2 linked regions of the Pelorhabdus rhamnosifermentans genome follow. The protein of the gene in region 2 binds, or shares a complex with, the protein of the main gene of each other region. Links are inferred from orthologs where the notes say so. Each region holds a gene or a part of one and is shown on either strand. Other genes may lie near its edges. The genes, in order: rpsJ and nusB.

Region 1 (12,032 bases), on a different replicon or contig from region 2:
TAGGGCTGTGCCGCCAAAATATACTCCTTGAATATTGGTCGCTGCCGCAACAAAGTTTGGCAAAATAGCAATCAATGCGAGGAAAACTGCACCGGCAAGAGTAATTCGGGTCATCACGCGGTCTAAATAGTCAGCGGTTGGTTTCCCCGGACGAAGTCCTGGAATAAATCCACCGTATTTTTTCATATTATCTGCCATATCCGATATATTCATAGTAACCGCAGTATAGAAATACGTAAAAAAGAGAATAAGCAGCGCATACAAAGATGTTTGTAGCGGCGTACCCCACGCAAACCACCCTGCCAGAGTTTTTACCCAGGGAATGTCAATAAACTGGGCAATAGTTACTGGGAACATGAGCACGGATGACGCAAATATTATTGGAATTACACCCGCCTGATTTACTTTAAGCGGAATGTGAGTAGAGTGACCACCATACATCTTACGGCCAACAACCCGTTTCGCATACTGCACGGGGATCTTGCGCTGACCCTGCTGAATGGCAATAACAAAAACAATCATTGCAACTGCAATTATGAGAAAGAACAATACATTAAACCAACTAATACTGCCTGCAGTTAAATACTGATAAATAACATGTAATCCATCAGGAAGTCTGGAAACAATACCTGCAAAGATAATAAGTGAAATACCATTACCAATGCCTTTTTCGGTGATTTGCTCACCAAGCCACATCAAAAATGTCGTACCTGCTGTCAGTGTTAAGGCAATCAGGAAAATGGAACCTATGCTTGGATTGATAATGGCCTGTTTAAGACCAAATGCCATCCCAATGGCCTGAATAAACCCAAGAACGACTGTACCATAGCGGGTGATTTGGGTAATCTTTTTCCGCCCTTCCATGCCTTCCTTGCCCCATTGTTCAAATTTCGGCACAACGACAGTCAGTAACTGCATAATGATGGAAGCATTAATATAAGGAGTAATGCTCATCGCAAAAATAGAGAATTTACTTAAAGCACCACCAGAAAACAAATCCAACAAACCGAACAAGTTGCCTGAGGTAAAAAGTTGCTCAATAACGGAGGCATTCACACCCGGAACAGGAATATGTGCGCCCGCCCGAAATACTAAGAACATAGCCAAAGTAAATACAATTTTCTGTCTGAGCTCTGTGATCTTTAGGATATTGGATAAAGCTCCAAGCACCTAGATCACCTCTACTTTGCCGCCAGCGGCTTCGATCTTGGCAATTGCTGTCTTGGTAAAGCCATTGGCTTTTACAGTAAGAGCCTTAGAAAGTTCGCCGTTGCCGAGAATGCGCACCCCGTCATAGACGTTTTTTAGAACGCCAGTTTCTACTAAAACAACTGGATCAATGACTGTGTCCGCATCAAAACGGTCCAGGGTTGATACATTCACTTCAGCAAATTTTAAAGCATGAATATTTTTAAAGCCCCGTTTTGGGAGTCTTAAATACAAAGGTTTCTGACCACCTTCAAAGCCAGGACGAGTACCGCCGCCGCTCCGAGAGTTTTGGCCTTTATGACCTTTCCCGCTGGTTTTACCAAGACCGCTGCCGAGTCCACGCCCAACACGGGTACGACTTTTCTTTGATCCTGGTGCAGGAGATAATTCATGTAATTTCATCAGTAACACCTCCTTAAAACTAGTCTTGTGATTCTTCTACCGTTACAAGATGCTCCACTTTATGAATCATGCCTTTAATGGCCGGAGAATCTTCTTGAATAACGGACTGATGCATTTTTGTCAGTCCCAAAGCTTTAACAGTAGCTCTTTGGTCCACAGGTCTGCCGATAAGGCTTCGGGAAAGAGTAATTTTCAGCTTAGCCACTTTTTTATTCCTCCTTAACCCAAAAGTTCCTGAACGGTTTTTCCACGAAGTTCAGCTACTTTCTCAGCACGCTTTAATTGTTCCAAGCCGCTAAGAGTTGCACGAACCATATTATTAGCATTTGAAGAACCGAGCGATTTTGTCAAGATGTCACGAATACCGGCAAGTTCAAGAACGGCACGGACAGGACCTCCTGCAATAACTCCAGTACCTTCAGAAGCCGGTTTCATTAAAACTCTACCTGCACCAAATTCGCCAATAATTTCATGAGGAATGGTGGTTTTTACAATTGGAACTTCGATAAGATTCTTCTTGGCATCTTCAATTCCTTTACGAATGGCTTCAGGCACTTCGCCGGCTTTACCAAGACCCATACCAACATGACCGTTTTCGTCTCCAACAACAACTAATGCACTAAATGAAAAACGACGACCGCCTTTTACTACTTTGGCAACACGGTTAATAAAAACGACTTTTTCTTTTAAGTCAAGACTGGCGTATTCTATTCTGGCCACTTGTATCCCTCCTTTTCTTAGAACTGAAGCCCTGCTTCACGAGCACCTTCAGCAACAGCTGCAATCCGACCATGATAAATATAACCGCCACGGTCAAACACAACTTTCTCAATACCCTTTGCTAGTGCACGTTTCGCTACTTCTTTACCGATCAATTTAGCTGCTTCAATATTTCCGCCCTTTTCGATAGTCGCACGCAATTCTTTATCAAGTGTACTAGCCGAAACGAGAGTCATACTTGTTTCATCATTGATGATCTGAGCATAAATATTATTTAAACTGCGGAAAACATTTAGGCGCGGTCTTTCAGCCGTACCAACAACATCTTTACGCATTCTGTAATGACGCTTTAAACGGGCATCATTTTTCTTGTGTTTACGAAGCAAGGTAGTCACTCCTTTCTGTATCGCAATTACTTCTTACCTTTACCGCCGGCTTTACCAATCTTACGGCGGATATGTTCACCTTCGTACTTAATGCCTTTACCTTTATAAGGTTCAGGTTCACGGAAAGAACGAATATTAGCAGCAATAGCGCCAACCGTTTCCTTATTAATACCTGAAACAATAATCTTATTCGGAGCAGGAACATCAAGCGTAATACCTGCGGGGGGCTCAACGACAACAGGATGAGAAAAACCTAATGTAAGATTTAAATTTTTTCCTGCTTTTGCTGCTCTATAACCCACACCGGCAATTTCTAAAGTCTTTTTATATCCTTCAGTAACACCTATGACCATATTTGAAATCAAAGTCCGTGTCAAACCATGTAAGGATCTGTGTTGCTTATTTTCACTGGGACGCTCTACAACGATGGTGTTATCTTCCATTTTGATAATCATATCAGGATGGAGAGTACGGGTAAGTTCGCCTTTCGGCCCTTTAACCGTCACCACATTGTCTTCCATCTTCACGGTTACACCGCTGGGAATGGCAATAGGCATGCGACCAATTCTAGACATATTTGCACCTCCTAGTCAAAAAAATGATTACCAGACATAAGCGATAACTTCGCCGCCAAGTTTTTCTTTCCGGGCTTGTTTATCCGTCATAATCCCTTTGGATGTTGAAATAACGGCAATACCCAAACCACCTAATACACGAGGCAGATGGTCATTTTTTGCATATACACGCATACCGGGTTTGGAAATACGTTTAATACCGTTAATTACCTTTTCCCGGTTAGGACCATATTTTAAGCTGACACGCAAAATTCCTTGTTTACTATCAGTAATCATTTCAACTTCTTTAATAAAGCCTTCGGATTTCAAAATTTGCGCGATAGACTGTTTAATATTTGAAGCCGGAATTTCAACCTTTTCATGATAAACCGAGTTAGCATTGCGGATACGGGTTAATAAATCGGCAATAGGGTCGGTCATAACCATTTCACATTACCTCCTTTCGTAACTATTTACCAGCTAGCCTTGGTGACTCCAGGAATGGCACCTTTATAGCTTAATTCTCTGAAGCAGATACGGCACATTTCAAATTTGCGGATATAGCCGTGGGGCCGGCCACAAATTTTGCATCTATTGTATTTCCGAACACTGAATTTCGGCTCACGCTTCCATTTTTCAATCAATGCCTTTTTGGCCACGAGTGACCCTCCTTCTTTTGTTATGCGCTAAATGGCATACCCATCAGTTTCAAGAGCTCGCGAGCTTCCTCGTCGGTTTTGGCAGTTGTCACAATGATGATATCCATTCCGCGAATTTTATCGATTTTATCATACTCGATTTCCGGGAAAATCAGTTGTTCCTTGACGCCCAGCGTATAGTTGCCACGGCCATCAAAAGCACGAGGACTGATTCCGCGGAAGTCACGTACACGAGGAAGTGAAACATTAATCAGTTTATCTAAAAACTCATACATTCTACTTCCACGAAGCGTAACTTTCGTTCCAATCGGCATACCTTGACGAATCTTAAATGCAGCAATAGACTTTTTCGCCTTAGTAATGACGGGTTTCTGACCAGTAATTTGTGCAAGATCACCCACAGCATTATCTAATACTTTCGGATTAGCTACAGCTTCACCAACACCCATGTTAATAACAACTTTGTCAACAACCGGAATTTCCATTACGTTTTTATAACCAAATTTCTTTACTAATTCTTGCGTAACTTCATTTACATACTTATCTTTCAGGCGGGTCATGTGTCGTACCTCCTTTCCGCGTTATTTATCTTGATCAATAATTTCATTGCACTTCTTGCAAGTCCGGGCAAGTACGCCATTTGCAAGAGCCGTCTTTTTAATACGAGTAGGTTCTTTACATGATGGACAAACGAGCATTACTTTTGCGGAATGAAAAGCGGCTTCTTTTACTACGATACCGCCTTGAGGCATTTTCGCACTTGGTTTGGTGTGGCGTTTTACTTTATTGACGCCTTCCACAACAATTTTGCCTTTTTTCGGCAGTGCTTGAATGACTTTTCCTTCTTTACCTTTATCTTTACCAGACAATACTTTTACTGTATCGCCCTTTTTTACATGCATTTTAACGGTCTCGGACAAAGCAGGACACCTCCTATACTAGTACTAGATTACTTCTGGTGCCAGGGAGATGATTTTCATGAAATCTTTATCACGAAGCTCTCTGGCTACTGGTCCGAAGATACGCGTGCCTCTTGGGCTCTTATCATCTTTAATGAGCACAGCGGCATTTTCATCAAAACGGATATAAGAACCATCTGGACGACGCAGACCTTTTCTGGTACGAACGACAACAGCCTTCACGACCTCGCCTTTCTTTGCCGTTCCGCCTGGCGACGAGTCTTTTACAGCAGCGACGATAACATCACCAATGTTGGCATATTTACGATAAGAACCGCCTAAAACGCGGATACACATAATTTGTTTCGCGCCCGTGTTGTCAGCTACATTTAACATACTCTGTTGTTGGATCATCGTTATCCCTCCTTATCCACGATTTACCGATTATTTAAGATTATTTCGCTTTTTCCAGAATCTCAACGACTCTCCAACGTTTATCTTTAGATAATGGGCGGGTTTCCATGATTTTTACTGTATCGCCAATATGGCTCTCATTATTTTCATCATGGGCTTTAAACCGAGTTGTTTGTTTTACGGATTTTTTGTAAAGCGGATGCTGTACAAGACGCTCAACTGTTACAACAACAGTTTTTTCCATCTTATCGCTCACGACTTTACCAATTCTTACTTTACGGTCACTGCGTTTATCTAACACATTATTTTCATCCAACACGTGTTATAATCCCCTTTCCTTAAATATCTTTATCTGATGGCCAACGTTTTCGGGGCCTAACTAAGCTAGGATTACGCTTGCGATGCGTTTAATTCGCGTTCACGTTGGATTGTTTTTATGCGGGCGATCGTCTTTTTGATCTCACGAATACGAACTGGGTTTTCTAGTTGTCCAGTTGCATGTTGAAATCTAAGGTTAAAAAGCTCGTCTTTTAGCCCAGCTAATTTCTGTTCCAATTCAGTTGCGCTGAATTCGCGGATGTCTTTAACCTTCATTATTCGTCACCACCCACTTCTTGTTCCGGGGCCACTGTATCTTCACGTTTAACAAATTTTGTCTTGATCGGCAATTTATGTGCTGCAAGCCGCATTGCTTCACGTGCAATTTCTTCAGACACGCCAGCCATTTCAAACATGACGCGACCTGGTTTTACAACAGCTACCCAATATTCCGGCGATCCTTTGCCGCTACCCATACGAGTTTCAGCTGGTTTGGCCGTAACTGGTTTATCCGGAAATATTTTAATCCAAACTTTACCGCCACGATTGATATAACGAGTCATTGCAATACGGGCAGCTTCAATTTGACGATTTGTAATCCAAGACGGTTCAAGTGCAACAAGACCGAACTCGCCATGGCTTACTGTGTTACCACGCATAGCGCGGCCTTTCATCCGTCCGCGAAACTGCTTACGATGTTTTACTCTTTTCGGGATTAGCATTAATTTTCGCTCCCTTCTTGAGCAACAGGGGCTACTTTTTTCGCTTCAGGCAAAATCTCGCCTTTATAGATCCAGACCTTAACGCCAATACGACCATAGGTAGTATGAGCTTCGGCAGTTCCATAGTCGATATCAGCACGAAGTGTATGAAGTGGAATACTCCCTTCACGGGTACTTTCGCTGCGAGCAATTTCTGCTCCGCCCAAGCGACCACCACACATGATTTTAATGCCTTTGGCACCCATTCTCATTGTCCGGCCGATGGATTGTTTCATAGCCCGTCTGAAAGCAATACGTCTTTCCAACTGGGAAGCGATGTTTTCAGCAACTAAAGTAGCACTCAGTTCAGCATGCTTAATTTCAGCAATGTTGACATCAATCGATTTGCCTGTTAAAGCTTTTAAGTTTTTGCGGAGCTCTTCAATGCCGCTGCCGCCACGACCAATAACCATACCTGGTTTGGCTGTATGAATCGTTACTTTCGTCCGATTGGCTGCCCGCTCAGTTTCGATTTGGGAAACACCGGATGCATAAAGTTTCTGTTTAATAAATTTACGAATTTTTAAATCTTCATGGAGATTAGTAGCATAGTCTTTGTTGGCATACCATTTCGCATCCCACGTTTTGATGACACCAAGGCGAAGACCATGCGGATTAACTTTTTGACCCACTTTTATTCCCTCCCTCGCCTGTTATCTTTCTTTGACTACGATGCTCACGTGACTAGTGTGTTTCAAAATTTTAAACGCCTGTCCACGAGAACGCGGATGGATCCGCTTCAAAGTCGGGCCTTGATCAACATAGGCCTCTGAAATATAAAGATTATCAGCATTCATATCACAATTATGTTCTGCATTTGCAACTGCTGATTTGAGTACTTTTTCTAAAACTTCCGATCCAACTTTCGGCACATGCTTTAAAATTGCGAAGGCTTCGCCTACATTCTTACCGCGAATTAAATTCATTACGATGCGAATTTTGCGAGGAGCAATTCGGATGTGCTTTGCCAGTGCTTTGGCTTCCATAGTTTAACCCCCTCTCGCTCTTTACTTCAAGCCTGATGTTTTTTCGCTGCCGGCATGGCCCTTAAACGTACGGGTTGGTGCGAATTCACCAAGTTTATGACCTACCATATCTTCCGTTACGTAGACTGGCACATGTTTACGTCCATCATGAACGGCAATGGTATGCCCCACGAAAGCCGGGAGAATAGTTGAACTGCGTGACCACGTTTTAACAACTTTCTTTTCGTTGTTTTCATTCATGACGCTGATCTTTTTCATCAAGCTTTCTTGAACGAAAGGTCCTTTTTTTATCGATCTGGACACCGCTTTGGCCTCCCTTCTCTACTGTCTATTTCGTACGTCTCTTCACAATCAAGCGATCAGACGCCTTTTTAACACGTGTTCTAGCACCATAAGCATCTTTACCCCAAGGAGTAACTGGATGTTTACGACCAACAGGCGAACGTCCTTCACCACCACCATGTGGATGGTCACAAGGATTCATGGCTACACCGCGGTTAGCCGGACGAATGCCAAGCCAGCGTGAACGGCCAGCTTTACCACTTGTAATGTTCTCATGTTCCAAATGGCCAACTTGGCCAATGGTTGCACGGCAATTCACATGAACTTTGCGGATTTCACCAGAAGGTAAACGAAGCATGGCATAGTCGCCTTCTTTGGCCATAAGCTGTGCTACAGAGCCAGCACTACGAACAAGTTGTGCACCTTTACCAATTTTAAGTTCCACATTATGCACGGAAGTACCAACAGGAATATTTTTTAGTGGCAAGCAATTGCCTATTTTAATATCGGACTCTGGGCCACTTGTAATAATATCACCCATTTTTAAGCCGTTTGGTGCAATAATATAACGTTTTTCACCGTCTGCATAATTTAAAAGAGCAATACGGGAAGAACGGTTTGGATCATATTCTATCGTAGCCACTTTGGCTGGAATATTGTCTTTCGTACGTTTGAAGTCGATCAATCGGTACAATCTTTTGTGTCCACCGCCTTGATGACGAACAGTAAGACGTCCTTGATTGTTACGACCAGCATGTTGAGCAAGCCGTTCAAGTAATGACCGTTCTGGCTTATCTGTTGTAATCTCAGAAAAATCAGCAACTGTCATAAATCTTCTGGCTGGAGTATAAGGTCTAAAACTTTTAACTGACATAAGTGTCCCTCCTTTACATCAAATTGTTACTTACAGAACACCTTCGAAGAATGGAATGGTTTCGCCTGGTGCCAAAGTAATAATCGCTTTTTTATAATCAGCGCGTTTTCCTTGGGTTTTGCCCATGCGTTTCACTTTACCAAGTACACGAACCGTATTCACTTTAAGAACTCTTACTTTAAATATTTCTTCAACCGCCTGGCGGATTTCAACTTTGTTTGCTGTCAGTCTGACAACAAAAGTAAATTTGTTATCCTGCATCAAGCTCGTCGTTTTTTCCGTAATTAACGGGCGAACGATAATATCACGTGCGTTGGACATTATGCGAGCACCTCCTCAATCTTGGCGACTGCACTTTTCGTGACAAACACCTTATCATGATATAAGAGGTCAACTACGTTAAGGCCCATCGATGTAATCGTTTTAACTCCTGGAATGTTGCGTGAAGACTTTTCGACATTGTCATTCTGGTCAGCCGTAATAATCAGGGATTTTTTCTCTGATTTTAGGTTTTTCAGCATAGCAACTGCGTTTTGAGTCTTTGGTTCAGCAAATTCAATTTCTTCGAGAACAGTAAGTTCCCCATCTTGCAGTTTGGCTGTAAGAGCACCTTTAATTGCAAGACGACGTGCTTTTTTCGGCATCGAAAAAGCATAGCTTCTCGGATGGGGGCCAAAAACCGTACCGCCGCCAACCCAAATCGGTGAGCGCGTACTTCCTGAACGAGCCCGGCCAGTTCCCTTTTGCTTCCAAGGTTTTCTGCCGCCACCACGTACAAATCCTCTTGTTTTCGTTGAAGCATTGCCTTGACGTTGGTTTGCTTGCTGCATCATCACGGCTTGGTGAAGAACAGCGTCAAGAACTTCTACGTTAAATACATTATCATTTAATTCTAACTCACCGGTCTGTTCGCCGGCGATATTATATACTGCTACTTTCGGCATGTAGTTCATCCTCCTTTCTTACAACTGGCAGTTATTTTAACGGTTTCACTGTATTGCGAATGACAACGAAACTGCCTTTAGGACCTGGAATTGCACCTTTAATGAGAATCAAATTACGTGCATCATCAACGCGTTGAACAGTCAAACGCTGAATAGTCACTTGTTGACCGCCCATATGACCTGGCAGCTTTTTACCTTTAAATACATGACCGCCGCCGCCACTTGTCATTGGACCTGTTGAACCAGGTTCACGATGAGACTTGGAACCATGACCCATGGGTCCACGACTGAAATTATGACGCTTAATTGTACCAGCAAAGCCTTTACCTTTGGCTGTGCCTGTTACATCAATGACTTCACCTTCGGCAAAAGTATCCACACCAATTGTTTGGCCTACTGAATATTCCGAAGGACCTGCTAAACGCATTTCACGAATGAACTTAACGGGTTTTACACCGGCTTTATCAAAGTGACCTTTCATGGGCTGCGTCACATGTTTATCTTTAGCAGCGCCAAAACCTAGCTGCACTGCATTATAGCCATCGTTTTCAATTGTTCTATTTTGAAGTACAACGGTATTTCCTGCTTCCACAACTGTAACAGGAACGACTTTACCTTCTGCAGTAAAGATTTGCGTCATACCAAGCTTCTTACCTAAAATTGCTTTAGCCATCCCTAACACCTCCTCCTACAGCTTGATTTCAATGTCCACACCGGCTGGAAGATCCAAACGCATTAACGCGTCAACAGTTTTCGCTGTTGGTTCCAGTATGTCAATAAGACGTTTGTGCGTGCGCATTTCGAATTGCTCACGAGAATCCTTATTAACATGAGGTGAACGTAAAATCGTGAAAATATTTTTTTCTGTCGGAAGAGGAATAGGACCTGATACAAGTGCTCCACTTCTCTTTGCAGTATCGACAATTTTGACTGCACTTTGATCTAATGCCTTGTGATCATATGCTTTTAAGCGAATTCGAATCTTTTGCTGTTTCGCCATTTTTTATTGCCTCCTTATCGCCCAGTTTCATTGAACGGACAGTTCTCAGTGGAAATTCCCCTGTTTCCAGCAACCTTCCACCTCATCGCCTTGATCCCAAGAGGTCTAACAATAAGGGTGCCCCAGCACCCTTATTTGCCTCGGTTGTAATTTCCTTATGCATTAATTGCTGAAACAACGCCGGCGCCTACAGTACGGCCACCTTCACGAATTGCAAAACGAAGTCCTTCTTCCATTGCAATCGGTGTAATAAGCTCAATATCCATGCGAATATTGTCGCCAGGCATTACCATTTCTACGCCTTCTGGAAGCGTCGTCACACCCGTTACGTCTGTTGTACGGAAGTAGAACTGCGGACGATAGCCATTAAAGAACGGCGTATGACGGCCTCCTTCTTCTTTCGTCAGTACATAAACTTGTGCCGAAAATTTCGTGTGAGGTTTAATTGAAGCTGGTTTTGCAAGTACTTGACCACGTTCAATTTCTTTTCTTTCAACACCACGCAGCAGTACGCCAATGTTGTCTCCTGCTACAGCGCTGTCTAACAGTTTTCTGAACATTTCAAGACCTGTTACAACCGTTGCTTTTGGTTTTTCTGTCATTCCGACGATTTCAATAGTATCACTTACTTTGATTTCGCCTCTTTCTACACGACCTGTAGCAACTGTGCCACGACCGGTAATTGTGAAGACATCTTCTACTGGCATCAAGAACGGTTTGTCCGTGTCGCGCGTAGGTGTTGGAATGTATTCATCAACAGCATCCATTAATTCATGTATCTTACCGCACCATTCGCATTCGCGTTTACCGCAGCCACATTCAAGTGCTTTAACAGCGGATCCTGTAATAATTGGAATATCATCACCAGGGAATTCATAGCTTGATAACAATTCACGTACTTCCATTTCTACCAATTCAATCAGTTCAGGATCATCAACAAGGTCCATCTTGTTTAAGAATACGACCATTGCTGGTACGCCAACCTGACGGGACAGCAGAATGTGTTCACGAGTCTGAGGCATTGGGCCGTCAGCAGCGCTACAAACAAGGATAGCACCATCCATCTGTGCAGCACCTGTGATCATGTTTTTTACATAGTCAGCATGGCCTGGGCAGTCAACATGGGCATAGTGACGTTTCTCTGTTTCATATTCCACATGTGCCGTATTAATCGTAATTCCACGTTCTCTTTCTTCTGGAGCCTTATCAATCATGTCATACGCCATGAATTCTGCACCGCCTGCTTTTGCCAGTGTCATGGTAATTGCAGCCGTTAAAGAAGTCTTGCCATGATCGACGTGACCGATGGTGCCAATATTAACATGGGGTTTGTTTCTTTCAAACTTTTTCTTAGCCATTGTTATTTTTGCCTCCTAATATCTTTAATTTGTAAGTCTAGTGAATTTATTCATATTTGAGCAACTCAATGCTTAAGCATGACCCTTGACTTTGGTAACAATTGCCTCAGCAATATTCTTTGGAACATCTTCATAATGGTCAAATTCCATGGAATAATTGCCGCGACCCTGTGTTCTAGACCGAAGGTCTGTTGCATAACCAAACATTTCAGCAAGTGGGACAAAGGCTCGAATGTCTTGAGCACCATTACGTGACTCCATACCTT
Region 2 (11,975 bases):
AGGAGAGAAACCTGTGGGACTAGAGATTCTGTTTAAAATTGCGGGTGTTGGTATCCTTGTCTCTGTTTTTCATACGGCGCTTAAACAGGCCGGTAAGGAAGATATGGCGCAAGTCTGTACTTTAGCAGGGTTTGCTCTTGTTCTGCTTTGGGTTGTACAGCTCTTAGGACGGTTATTTACGACTGTTCAAGATGTATTCAAGCTGTTCTAAAGAGGTGTCAGGCATGGATATTATTCAAGTTGTCGGGCTGGGTTTCGTTGTTACTTTGCTTAGTTTAATTATTAAAAGTCAGAAACCGGAATTGGCTGTGCAGTTAAGTCTTACCTTGGCTGTGGTGATTTTTCTCTTTGTTCTAACAAAAATTAGTCTTGTTATTACATTGTTTCAGGATTTGGCTGACAAAGCAAATGTGAGTCCTCTGTATTTCAATACGATTCTCAAAGTTATTGGTATTGCCTATGTCACTGAATTTGGTGCTCAGATTTGTCGTGATGCTGGCGAGGGGGCTGTGGCTGGAAAAATCGAATTTGCCGGGAAAGTACTTATTGTAGTGATGGCGGTGCCTGTGCTGGCGTTGGTCCTAGATACGATTGTCAAATTAATTCCTTGAGGTGAGCCGATGAAAATCTGGGCAGGTGTCCTCCTTGTACTGCTTTGGAGCACAGGTGTTGTGTGGGCGAACAATCCGGACGAGACTCTTGGTGCATCTAATCTTGTTCAGCCTTTATTTGACAAATTATCTGTCAATGAAGTCAATGAGTATATTCATCAAGTGAATGGGGAAATGGATGCAAATATTCCCGAATTAAATGGTAACACGGCCCTTCAGTTTGCGACGCAGGGATTTCCCCTGAATTTGCATGATTTTGGAAAAATGATTTATGTAAAATTTATGAAAGAGTGGCTGCAAACGGTTCATTTATTAGGAGAACTTCTAATACTTGCCGTATTATGTGCATTATTACAGAACCTGCAAAATTCTTTTGCAAAGTCAGAAATTGCGCTGCTTTCCTATGGGGTTTGTTTTGCTTTTATGACAGTCTTGGCACTTCATGCATTCTCAGTTGTCCTTGTTATTGCTAAAACAACAGTGGAAACGATGGTCAGCTTTATGGAAGCCCTCCTGCCTGTGCTGCTTTCTCTTTTAGCGGGTGTTGGCGCTTTTACATCAGCAGCTCTTTTTACGCCGCTTATGCTATTTATCGTCAATGTCGTTAGTTCTTTAACAAAAGATATTGTTCTGCCGTTGTTATTTTTGACGGCTGTGCTCGAATGTGTCAATTATCTGTCTGATCACTATCAATTAACCAATTTAGCAAGTCTTTTAAAACAGTCGGCTATGGTTGTTCTTGGATTCGTTTTTGTTGTTTTTGTCGGAATTGTTACTATTCAAGGCATAGCTGGCAGTGTGACAGACGGTGTAACGTTGCGTACAGCCAAGTTTGCCACAGCAACGTTTATTCCTGTTGTGGGGAAAATGTTTGCTGATACAGTGGAAGTGGTTATGGGAGCCTCCATGTTACTTAAAAATGGGATTGGCATTTTTGGAGTGTTTGTCATTATTACACTGTGCATTCTGCCGCTTGTTAAAATGTTATCGCTTATTATTACAATTAAACTGGCTGGTGCTCTTGTAGAACCACTTGGTGATGAAAAAATGGCCCAATGTTTAAATGGGATGGGTAATAATTTACTTCTTGTGTTTGGTGCCGTTCTTGTTGTTACGTTGATGTTTTTTCTGGTAATAACGATGATTATTAGCACAGGAAATATGACTTTAGCGCTTCCTTAGTTGGAATCATAACGATGGGAAGGAGAGGTTAGCAGTGATTGCGGCACTTACGGGGTGGATTAAAGGAATTATTTATATTGTTTTATTTGCAGCTTTTCTGGAATTTTTATTACCAAGCGGACAGATGCGAAAATTTATCCGTGTGATTATTGGGCTTTTTATAATGCTGGCTGTTTTAAATCCGATTGTTACGGTTTTAAGTCGTGGGCAACCAGACGAATTATTACCAACTTGGCGTGATTTGGGCAGAGAAGATAGGAAAAGTAAGGGGGCGTCAGCGGAGGAGTTAGTAACGATGGAGCAAGAAATGACAAGGAATGTATATAAAAAAGAACTGTCTAGGCAAATCCGCGCTGTTGTTATGACCATCGCTGGCGTAGGAGATGCCCAAGTTACGGTAGACCTTGAGCAAGCCAAATCAAATCAAAAGAACGGGGCCATTCGTGTTGTCACGATTACTCTTCAAAAACGCGGCCCGACAGACATTACGCCTGTGGTAATTGGTCATGCTGTGCCTGAAGATACAGGTCCTAGTGAAGAATTGAAAGCCAAGGTGGTGCGTACAGTAGGCGAAACAGTTCAGTTGTCACAGCAAAAAATTATTGTACAATAATTTTTTGCTGTCAAAGCAGATGAATGGAGGCGTTTTTATGCGTGCAGAGTTAACGGAAAAAATAAAAAGTAATACAATTCGGCGCTATCTTGATTATTTTCGGCAGAATGTCAAGCTTGTTGCCATTGGCATAGTAGGGATTTTACTTGTTATTGCAGGCGGATTTTTTGACGGAAAGACCCACGAAACTCTGCCTGCAATCCCCTTAACCGATGCGGCCAAGGTACCGGCGAATATGCCACAACGTAGTGTAGAGGAAGCACTAGAGGTTAAACTTGCCAATTTACTGGCACAAGTAAAAGGAGCGGGTTCTGTGGCTGTCAATGTAACGCTAGAAAGTAGTGCCGCAACTGATTTCGCTAAAAATGTCACAAAGGAGAACAAGACCATTCAAGAAAATGATAATGCAGGTGGCATTCGGACTACAACAGAAAGTAAGGAAAGTGAACAAATTTTAATGGGGAAGGAAAATGGTGTGGATAAACCCGTTATGGTGAGTGAAACCAAGCCTGTTATTAAAGGGGTACTTGTTATTGCCGAAGGCGCAACAGACTCAACTGTAAAAAGCAATTTGACTAAAGCTGTTGAAACAGGACTCGGAGTGGCGGCTTATAAAGTAACGGTTTTACCCCAGAGAAAGTGAGGAGAATGAAATGATTGTAACGGTGGCACGTGCTGTACGCACTCGAATACTACTATTTTTTGCAGCTTTTGTTGTTATGGTTTTATGTATTGGTGGATGGCTTTTTACGCAGCATTCAAGTACCATGGATCGCTCCAAGGCTCTTCAGGTTACAACGACGGCACCCCATGATGCCCTTGAGCTTGCAGCAAGTCCGGATTTTTTTATCGAATATCGTTTGGAACGCGATAAGGTGCGCAGTGAGCGTTCTGATGTACTGCGTGAGATTATTAAAAACTCCAAAAATTACAATGCCCGTCTTAAGGCTCAAGATACGGTATTAAAGATGGTTCAAGACAAACAGCGGGAACTAGAAATTGAAAATATGATTAAGTCCCGCGGTTTTAGCGATGCTCTTGTTTTTATTCGTGACGACTCGATTAGCGCTGTTGTAAAGGGGGCGACGCTTTCACGCGATGAAGTGCTCAAAGTAGCTGAGATTATTCATCAAGTCGCAGGGGTGAAAGTTGAGGATATTAATATTAGTGCCAAACCATAATGACAGTTCGGATTTTTTCCAGCCTTAGGCAGGCTGTTTTTTTTTATACCCCGCTAATGGCAGAAATTTAGATGAAGTTATTCGCTAAAGAATAGTAAAGTGGACAGGACTTTGGTATAATAGTAAAGTCATATATTATAAGTTCTTTACATACATACAAAGTAGTTCGGTATTTTGCCTAAATTGGAGGGATGAATTCCTTGGAAAAAAATGATAAAGTCTCAGCTGATGTTGGCACCATTCGGATTGCCGATGAAGTCGTTGGCATTGTTGCAGGTCTCGCAGCAACGGAAATACCTGGTGTGGCTGGCATGAGTGCGGGCCTTGTTGGCGGTATTGCTGAGATGCTAGGGAAGAAAAATCTGTCTAAAGGCGTAAAAGTCGAGGTCGGCGAGAAAGAAGCCGCTGTTGATTTGTATATCATCGTTGAGTACGGCGTTCGAATTCCTGATGTAGCCCTAAAAGTGCAAGAAAACGTGAAGAGGGCCATTGAATCCATGACAGGCCTTGATGTTGTTGAAGTGAATATTCATGTACAAGGTGTCGGTTTTGTAAATGAGAGTAAAGAAGAAGATATTCGCGTTCGCTAAAGAAAGGAGTCAATATGAAAATCATTGATCTTGTTATTTTGTCGATTTATACCTTTTTATTGACTTTCTTAGGACTTGGCGTTGTGCTTCTTGCCTTTAATCTCCTTCCTTTGGAATGGGTATGGACAAGTATAACCTATCTTGTCGGCCAGTGGGAAGTGGGGCTAATTGGCCTATTGTTTATGCTCATTAGTTTGCGATTATTCTTGGCAAGTCTTCGATTCCGGAAAAATCATGAGACAATTATTACCCATACGGACCAGGGAGATATTCATATTACCGTGACTGCCATAGAAAATTTTGTGGAAAAAACAGCCCGTTATACGCGTGGAGTTCGCGCGGTCAAGGTAAATGTGCAAAAAAAAGGCAATGTCTTAAAGGTTATTGTCAAAGCTGTAGTTAGTCCTGAAAGTCATGTGCCCACCGTTGGCAGTGAAATGCAAAAACGTATTGCTGAGATGATGAAAAATACAGTAGGTGTTGAGCTTTCTGATATTGAAATTCTTGTTGAGAATATTTCCAATGAATTTAAAGCCAAACAGCGCGTAGAATAAGAGGTGTGCGATGAATAATAAATTATTGGAGGAAATCTGGCAACAGCACAGCGGAAAGATTACGGGTGCGTTCATTGGATTTTTTTGTGGTGTTTTTATTCTGCTTTTTGGATTTCTTCACACCTTGTTTGTTGTTGTCTGTTCAATTGTTGGCTATGTTATTGGTAAACGTATGGATGAAAAAGAAGATATTATGGATATTTTGGATCGGTTATTGCCACCAGGATATCATCGGTAAAGAAAGAGGTAATGTATGAGTCGTAGAATTGCACGAGAACTTGCTTTACAGGCATTGTTCCAACTTGATTTTAATGAAATAACACCTGAAGAGGCCTTAATAAATGTTTGTAATGAACGAAAGAATGTTTCGGCTCAGTCGATGGACTATGCCCGCATTCTTCTAGTCGGTACATTAGACAAAAAAACAGTCATTGATGAAGTGATTACAACCCTTTCGAAAGATTGGAAAATTGATCGTATGCCTGGTGTGGATCGCAATATTGTCCGTATGGCTTTGTTCGAAATGGATTATGGGACAGAAGAATTGTCGCCAGGTGTCATTATCAACGAGGCTGTTGAACTTGCCAAGGCTTTTGCTACAGAGGAGTCAAGCAAATTTGTTAATGGAATACTGGGGTCTCTTGTAAAGCAGCGAGCTAAATGAAACTATTTCTGGGGATGGATACAAGCTGTTACACAACATCTGTAGCTGTTATGGATGAACAAGCCTGCCTGGTTGCGCAAAAACGGAAACTGCTCTGTGTTTCTCCGGGAAAACGGGGACTGGCTCAATCAGAAATGGTTTTCCAGCATACACGCAATCTGCCGCAGCTGTTTCATGAAGTTATTCAGAAAATACCGAGGCCCTTTTTTCAGTCCGTAGGGGTATCCACCTGTCCAAGACCTGTGGCTGATTCTTATATGCCAGCCTTTTTAGTTGGCAAGGGTTATGCTGAAGTGATTGCACTCAGTCAAGGTATTTCCTGTCATGGACTAAGTCATCAGGAAAATCATATTTATGCGGGGCTTTGGTCTGTCGGAAAAAGACTGGCTAATGAGTTTTTAGCGCTGCATGTCTCGGGTGGGACGACAGAGCTTGTCAAGGTGGAGCGCACAGGTCCGTTCTTGAAACTGACGCTGCTTGCTGCTACAACGGATATTTCTGCCGGTCAGCTGATTGATCGCATGGGCGTGAAACTTACCCTGCCTTTTCCAGCTGGACCTCAGTTGGAAAAACTTGCGGCTACTTCACAAATAACATTTAAAATTGGCGACCTACCTATCGCTTTTCATGATGGCAGGCTGAGTTTTTCAGGGCCTGAAACGCATCTTACTCAATTGATTGCCAAAGGTCAGGATTCTGCCGATATTGCTTGTCGTACGCAATGGATTGTTGCTGAAACATTAAGCAGGCTGCTTGATCGTGCTATGAAGGACACGGGGCTTACGGATGTTTTGCTTGTTGGGGGCGTCATGAGCAATCAATTTCTGCGGGCCTATTTAGTTCGTGCAGCAGCAAAGGTCCATTGGCATAGTCAGTTGTTTTTTGCTAAACAGGAATTTAGTTCGGATCATGCCGTAGGTGCAGCCTATTTTTCACTTTTACAGCACCACTCTTGATAGGCTAGCATAAAATGTAGCAAAAAGAGTGGGGGGCTTTTGATGTTACTCTATGTTTTGCTTGGTGCTGCTGCTGGCGTGCTTATTGGTCATTTGATTCCGCCTGGTTATTTCTTCTGGTTTATTGCCGGGGCAGTGGGGGGCTTTTTATTACAGAAGTATCATCGTTATTAATGTGCCTGTTCAGACATTATTTACGTCTGTTTTTTTTTGTTTTACTGTTATGTCATAGAGATATAGGGAAAAACGTCTTACAACGTTTGTGCGAGGTAACTCATGGGCATACTTTCTGTTGCTGAAGCAACACGATATATTAAACAGCTTTTTGACCAAGATCTAATTCTTAGCGCCTTACTTGTGCGCGGTGAAATATCGAATTTTAAGCATCCTGCATCAGGACATTGCTATTTTACACTGAAAGATGCGCAGGCCACCATTCGCTCTGTTATGTTTCGGAGTAAGGCGCAATATTTAAAATTCATGCCTCGTGACGGCATGAAGGTGATTGTACGTGGGCGTATCCAAGTCTTTGAACGCGACGGGCAGTATCAGCTTTATGCTGATCAAATTGTTCCGGAGGGTGTCGGTGAACTGAGCTTGGCTTATGAACAATTAAAAGAAAAACTCAGTCAAGAAGGCTTGTTTGATGAGAGCCGAAAAAAGCGACTGCCACTCTTGCCCAAGGCGGTCGGGATTATTACATCATCAACAGGAGCAGCTTTGCGTGATATTGTAACGGTTTCTAAACGACGTTATAAGGGCATTCCACTTGTGCTTTATCCAGTGGCAGTACAAGGCATCGAATCAGCGCCGCAACTTGTTCAGGCCATTCGTGATTTTAATCATTATGGCAAGGTGGATGTGTTAATTATGGGGCGAGGCGGGGGCTCATTAGAAGAATTATGGTCTTTTAATGATGAACGGGTTATTCGCGCCATGAGTGAATCGATCCTTCCTATTGTATCCGCTGTCGGACATCAAACAGATTTTACTCTTGCTGATTTTGCCTCTGATGTTCGGGCGGCGACTCCTTCCCAGGCTGCTGAAATTGTTGTGCCTGATGTCAATGAACTTTTGCGTCATATCCGTTCATTAGAAGACAGGCTGAAAGTGCAGATGTTTAATCAACTGCGTGTTCTTCGTTTACGGGTAGAAGCTTGCCAGAAAGCCCGGATTATGCGCGAACCTCAGGAGCTTTTTGTGAGGCAGCAGCAAATCCTCGATGACTACCAAGAAAAATTGGTGCAGGTTATTAAGCAAAAAATAGCTGATAACAGGCAGCGCCAGTTGTTACTGAGTGAAAAGCTTGCCATGCTGAGTCCCTTGGCTGTGTTAGGGCGTGGCTATAGTATTGTGCGCCGCAAAGATGGACAAGTTATAACAAGAGCGAATCAGGTAGCTCCTGGGGATGAACTCACGCTGTTATTAGCTGAAGGAAACTTGACGGTACAAGTAATTCAGAGGGGAAAGGAGCCCTACCATGAAAAATAATGTATCTTTTGAAGAGGCCCTTGATAAATTAGAATTGATCGTAAAAGAGTTGGAACGCGGTGAACTTTCCCTTGAAGAATCCTTAGAGGGGTTTGCCGAAGGCATGAAACTTTCCAAGGTCTGTTTAACTCAATTGGATCAAGCTGAAAAAAAGGTGGACAAAATTATTCAATCCCAGCAAGGGAAGATTGTGGAGAAACAGTTGACACTGTTGGAGGAAGATAAATGTTAAAACAATATATTGCTGAAAAGGCTGATTTAATTGATCAAGCCTTAGAAGAAGCTTTGCCTGCTAATACTGGCTGTGATGCTGTTCTTATTGAAGCCATGCGTTATAGCTTATTTGCTGGCGGAAAACGCCTGCGTCCGATTTTGCTTATGGCAGCAGCTGATGCTGTCGGAAGCAAGGGAGAGCGTTTTACTTCAGTGGCTTGTGCACTTGAGATGATTCATACCTATTCACTCATTCATGATGATTTGCCTGCTATGGATAATGATGATTACCGGCGGGGAAAACCAACGAATCATAAAGTGTATGGTGATGCGTTGGCTTTGCTTGCCGGTGATGGCCTTCTCACGCAGGCCTTTGTGACATTGCTGTCACAAAGGGGCGTTGATAAAGGGATTCTTTGCATAGTTGTTAAGGAGATTGCTGAAGCAGCAGGACCTTATGGCATGGTTAGTGGACAAGTCGTAGATCTCTTAAGTGAAAATAAACAGATTGACAGTGATACCCTAAAATATATGCATCAACAAAAGACAGGGGCCATGTTTCGGGCTGCTGTTCGTTCAGGCGCTTGGTTAGCTGGTGCTAGTGAACGGCAACTTACGGCTTTAACAGAGTATGCCAAACAGTTTGGCTTGGCTTTTCAAATTACGGATGATGTACTTGATGTCATTGGCAGCAGTGATAAAATCGGTAAGCCTATCGGCAGTGATGAACGCAATCATAAATCAACGTATGTATCACTTTATACTTTGGAAGGCGCGCAGAAATTAGCCCGGCACTCTGTTGAACAGGCTACTTGCGCTCTGGAAATTTTCGGAGAGGAAGCACAAATTTTGCGTCAGCTTGTACAGTATCTGTTAGCAAGAGAAAGTTGAGGGGACGACTGTGGGAAATCTCTTGGTGGACTTAATGCATAATGTGGTATTAATGACAGCACTTGTGGCTTGGCTTATTGCACAGGTGCTTAAGACCATTACATCGATGTGGAAAGACAAAGCATTTAATGCCAAAAGGTTAGTTGGTGCCGGTGGTATGCCCAGTTCTCATACGGCGCTCGTTGTTTCGCTGGCGTCTGCCGCTGGCTATCATGACGGATTTGATTCGCCGCTTTTTGCTGTCGCTGTTGTGCTAGCGTCCATTGTTATGTATGATGCGGCAGGAGTTAGGCAGGCTGCCGGAAAGCAGGCCAAGGTCATTAATGAACTTGTGAGAGAATTAACTGTTGAACATATTGTTAAAGATACGCGGCTGAAAGAATTATTGGGTCATACACCACTGGAAGTTTTAGCAGGGGCTGTACTGGGGATTACGATTGCTTATTCCTTCCATCATCTCTATCGATAAAAGGAAGACTTCCTGCCTGTTTGGCCTTTGTTGTATGATTTTAGTTTTTGGGAAAGAGGAGAATTTGTTTGAATAAGATATTAGATCAGATTGCTCAGCCGGGAGATTTAAATAAACTTTCATTACCACAGTTAACCAAGCTTGCTGGAGAAATTCGCGAACTTGTTGTTCAGACAATTTCTGAGACCGGTGGTCATTTAGCACCCAATTTGGGTGTCGTGGAGCTTACCCTTGCTCTCCATAAGGTATTTAACAGTCCCTATGATAAGATTGTTTGGGATGTAGGTCATCAGTGCTATATTCATAAAATTTTAACGGGTCGAAAAGATGCTTTTCGAACCATTCGTACCTTGGGCGGGATCAGTGGATTTCCGAAACGCTCAGAAAGTGAACATGATAGTTATGGCACGGGTCATTCCAGTACTTCCATTTCGGCGGCTTTAGGAATGGCTTTTGCCCGTGACATCAAAAAAGAAAAACATGCTGTTTTGGCGGTTATTGGTGACGGATCGCTTACAGGCGGAATGGCCTATGAGGCCCTCAATAATGCGGGAAATGCCAAGACATCGCTGACTGTGATTCTAAATGACAATGAAATGTCCATTGCAAAAAATGTAGGTGCTATGTCTGAGTATTTAGCGCAGGTCCGATCGACTCCAGCTTATACGAAAGTAAAACGAGATGTGGAATATTTGTTACGTTCCATTCCTTCTATTGGCGACAGATTAGCTGATACAGTGGAACGCGTCAAGGATAGTTTGAAATATCTTGTAGTTCCAGGCATGTTGTTTGAAGAACTTGGGTTTACCTATATGGGACCTATCGATGGTCATAATTTAAATTCTCTTATTGAAGTATTGCAACAGAGCAAAAATATTGCAGGCCCCGTATTGATTCACGTCATTACTCATAAAGGTAAAGGATATTTGCCAGCCGAACGTAGCGCTGCTAAATTTCACGGTGTCGGTCCCTTTTGTATCGAAACAGGTGAAATAAAAAGCTCTGGCGGGTCTAAAAGTTATACAAATGTTTTTGGCGACACCCTTGTGGAATTGGCGAAAAAAAATTCGGAAATTGTTGCGATTACAGCCGCTATGCCTGACGGTACAGGACTGAATAAATTTTCTAAAGCCTTTCCTAAACGTTTTTTTGACGTAGGCATTGCCGAACAACATGCCATTACGATGGCAGGCGGCATGGCGACGCAGGGTTTAAAGCCTGTTGTTGCCATTTATTCGACGTTTCTTCAACGCGGCTATGATCTCATACTTCATGATTTGTGTCTGCAAAAATTGCCTGTTGTCCTAGCCATTGACCGAGCAGGCCTTGTTGGTGAAGATGGTCCGACGCATCATGGCGTTTTTGATTTATCTTTCTTGCGACATATACCCAATTTGATGATTATGGCACCGAAAGATGAAAATGAACTTAGGCATATGCTCAAAACGGCGCTTGATTATAACAATGGACCTGTTGCCATTCGTTATCCGCGTGGCTGCGGTCTTGGCGTTCCCATGGAAGAACCTGTTCATGTGCTTGAAATTGGCTGTAGTGAAGAACTGAAAATTGGGAAGCAAGTGACCTTTTTGGCTGTGGGTACGATGGTTGATCCTTGCCGGGAGGCTACTGAACTATTAGCTGAGCAGGGAATTAGTGCCGGTGTGGTGAATATGCGTTTTATAAAGCCTCTTGATGGCCGAATGATTCGTAAGGCTGCTAAAGAGGTAGGAATCATTGTGACTGTGGAAGAAAATATTTTAGCAGGGGGATTTGGTTCAGCTGTGCTCGAATATATTGATGAGCAGCACTTGAATTGGGTCAAGGTTCTTCGGCTAGGTCTGCCTGATCAATTTATTGAACAGGGGGCACGGAATAAACTATTACAAAAATATCAATTAGACAGCAGGGGGATTGCAAGTCAAGTTATGACTTACCTGCAGAAATTTGGAGTAAAATGATGGCGAAAGAACGGCTTGATTTATTTTTAGTCAAAAACGAATTTTTTCCTAGTCGTGAGCGGGCCCGCAGTGCAATTATGGAGGGGCGCGTACTTGTGAATGGTCAAAAAATTGATAAAGCAGGTACTCTTGTCTCGTTAGATATTAAGGTAACACTTTGTGGACATGATTTAGAATTTGTCAGTCGCGGTGGGTTAAAATTGAAAAAGGCTCTGGCAACTTTTTCGATTGACCTTTCAAATAAAACGATGATTGATATAGGGGCATCGACAGGTGGTTTTACTGATTGCGCCCTTAAAAATGGGGCGGCGCGAGTTTTTGCCATTGATGTTGGCTATGGACAGCTGGCTTGGTCACTGCGAACAGATGACCGTGTTGTGAATATGGAGCGAACGAATATCCGTAAGGTTACTCTTAACGATATTGGCACTGCTGTCGATTTTATTTCTATTGATGTGGCTTTTATTTCACTTGATAAGGTATTGCCTGTGGCGACAACCTTATTAAAAACTGAGGGAGAACTAGTAGCGCTGATTAAACCGCAATTTGAAGCTGGACGAGAAAAAATCGGTAAAAAAGGCGTTGTAAAAGATGCGAAAGTT

The links.
Region 1: the proteins of nusB (region 2) and rpsJ are in contact, whole or in part, in a solved structure (PDB 3D3B), measured with the Escherichia coli proteins. The link is inferred for Pelorhabdus rhamnosifermentans from one-to-one orthologs.

Annotation. Positions count from the first base shown.
Region 1 is NZ_JAHGVE010000010.1:46,830-58,861, reverse strand. The notes cover bases 8,753-11,687. They hold rpsJ (30S ribosomal protein S10), read right to left. Parts: upstream 10,409-11,687; coding sequence 10,097-10,408; downstream 8,753-10,096. Other genes in these bases: tuf (elongation factor Tu), read right to left, coding at 10,564-11,687; rplC (50S ribosomal protein L3), read right to left, coding at 9,440-10,081; rplD (50S ribosomal protein L4), read right to left, coding at 8,785-9,408; rplW (50S ribosomal protein L23), read right to left, coding at 8,753-8,785. Outside these bases: preprotein translocase subunit SecY, read right to left, coding at 1-1,170; rplO (50S ribosomal protein L15), read right to left, coding at 1,171-1,611; rpmD (50S ribosomal protein L30), read right to left, coding at 1,631-1,816; rpsE (30S ribosomal protein S5), read right to left, coding at 1,831-2,331; rplR (50S ribosomal protein L18), read right to left, coding at 2,349-2,717; rplF (50S ribosomal protein L6), read right to left, coding at 2,744-3,292; rpsH (30S ribosomal protein S8), read right to left, coding at 3,320-3,718; Ga0466249_RS13355 (type Z 30S ribosomal protein S14), read right to left, coding at 3,745-3,930; rplE (50S ribosomal protein L5), read right to left, coding at 3,951-4,490; rplX (50S ribosomal protein L24), read right to left, coding at 4,512-4,850; rplN (50S ribosomal protein L14), read right to left, coding at 4,875-5,243; rpsQ (30S ribosomal protein S17), read right to left, coding at 5,284-5,559; rpmC (50S ribosomal protein L29), read right to left, coding at 5,634-5,837; rplP (50S ribosomal protein L16), read right to left, coding at 5,837-6,283; rpsC (30S ribosomal protein S3), read right to left, coding at 6,283-6,954; rplV (50S ribosomal protein L22), read right to left, coding at 6,976-7,308; and 5 more genes. UniProt on the Escherichia coli protein: Involved in the binding of tRNA to the ribosomes. Part of the processive rRNA transcription and antitermination complex (rrnTAC). The complex forms an RNA-chaperone ring around the RNA exit tunnel of RNA polymerase (RNAP).
Region 2 is NZ_JAHGVE010000007.1:59,115-71,089, forward strand. The notes cover bases 3,812-6,689. They hold nusB (transcription antitermination factor NusB), read left to right. Parts: upstream 3,812-4,984; coding sequence 4,985-5,395; downstream 5,396-6,689. Other genes in these bases: Ga0466249_RS09975 (Asp23/Gls24 family envelope stress response protein), read left to right, coding at 3,812-4,177; amaP (alkaline shock response membrane anchor protein AmaP), read left to right, coding at 4,192-4,731; Ga0466249_RS09985 (DUF2273 domain-containing protein), read left to right, coding at 4,742-4,969; Ga0466249_RS09995 (Kae1-like domain-containing protein), read left to right, coding at 5,392-6,351; Ga0466249_RS27160 (hypothetical protein), read left to right, coding at 6,394-6,525. Also shown: spoIIIAC (stage III sporulation protein AC), read left to right, coding at 14-211; spoIIIAD (stage III sporulation protein AD), read left to right, coding at 225-611; spoIIIAE (stage III sporulation protein AE), read left to right, coding at 621-1,793; spoIIIAF (stage III sporulation protein AF), read left to right, coding at 1,828-2,406; Ga0466249_RS09965 (SpoIIIAG-related protein), read left to right, coding at 2,444-3,049; Ga0466249_RS09970 (SpoIIIAH-like family protein), read left to right, coding at 3,060-3,587; more of Ga0466249_RS09975, read left to right, coding at 3,779-3,811; more of xseA, read left to right, coding at 6,690-7,842; xseB (exodeoxyribonuclease VII small subunit), read left to right, coding at 7,832-8,074; Ga0466249_RS10010 (polyprenyl synthetase family protein), read left to right, coding at 8,068-8,946; Ga0466249_RS10015 (divergent PAP2 family protein), read left to right, coding at 8,957-9,415; dxs (1-deoxy-D-xylulose-5-phosphate synthase), read left to right, coding at 9,484-11,373; Ga0466249_RS10025 (TlyA family RNA methyltransferase), read left to right, coding at 11,373-11,975. UniProt on the Escherichia coli protein: Part of the processive rRNA transcription and antitermination complex (rrnTAC). The complex forms an RNA-chaperone ring around the RNA exit tunnel of RNA polymerase (RNAP).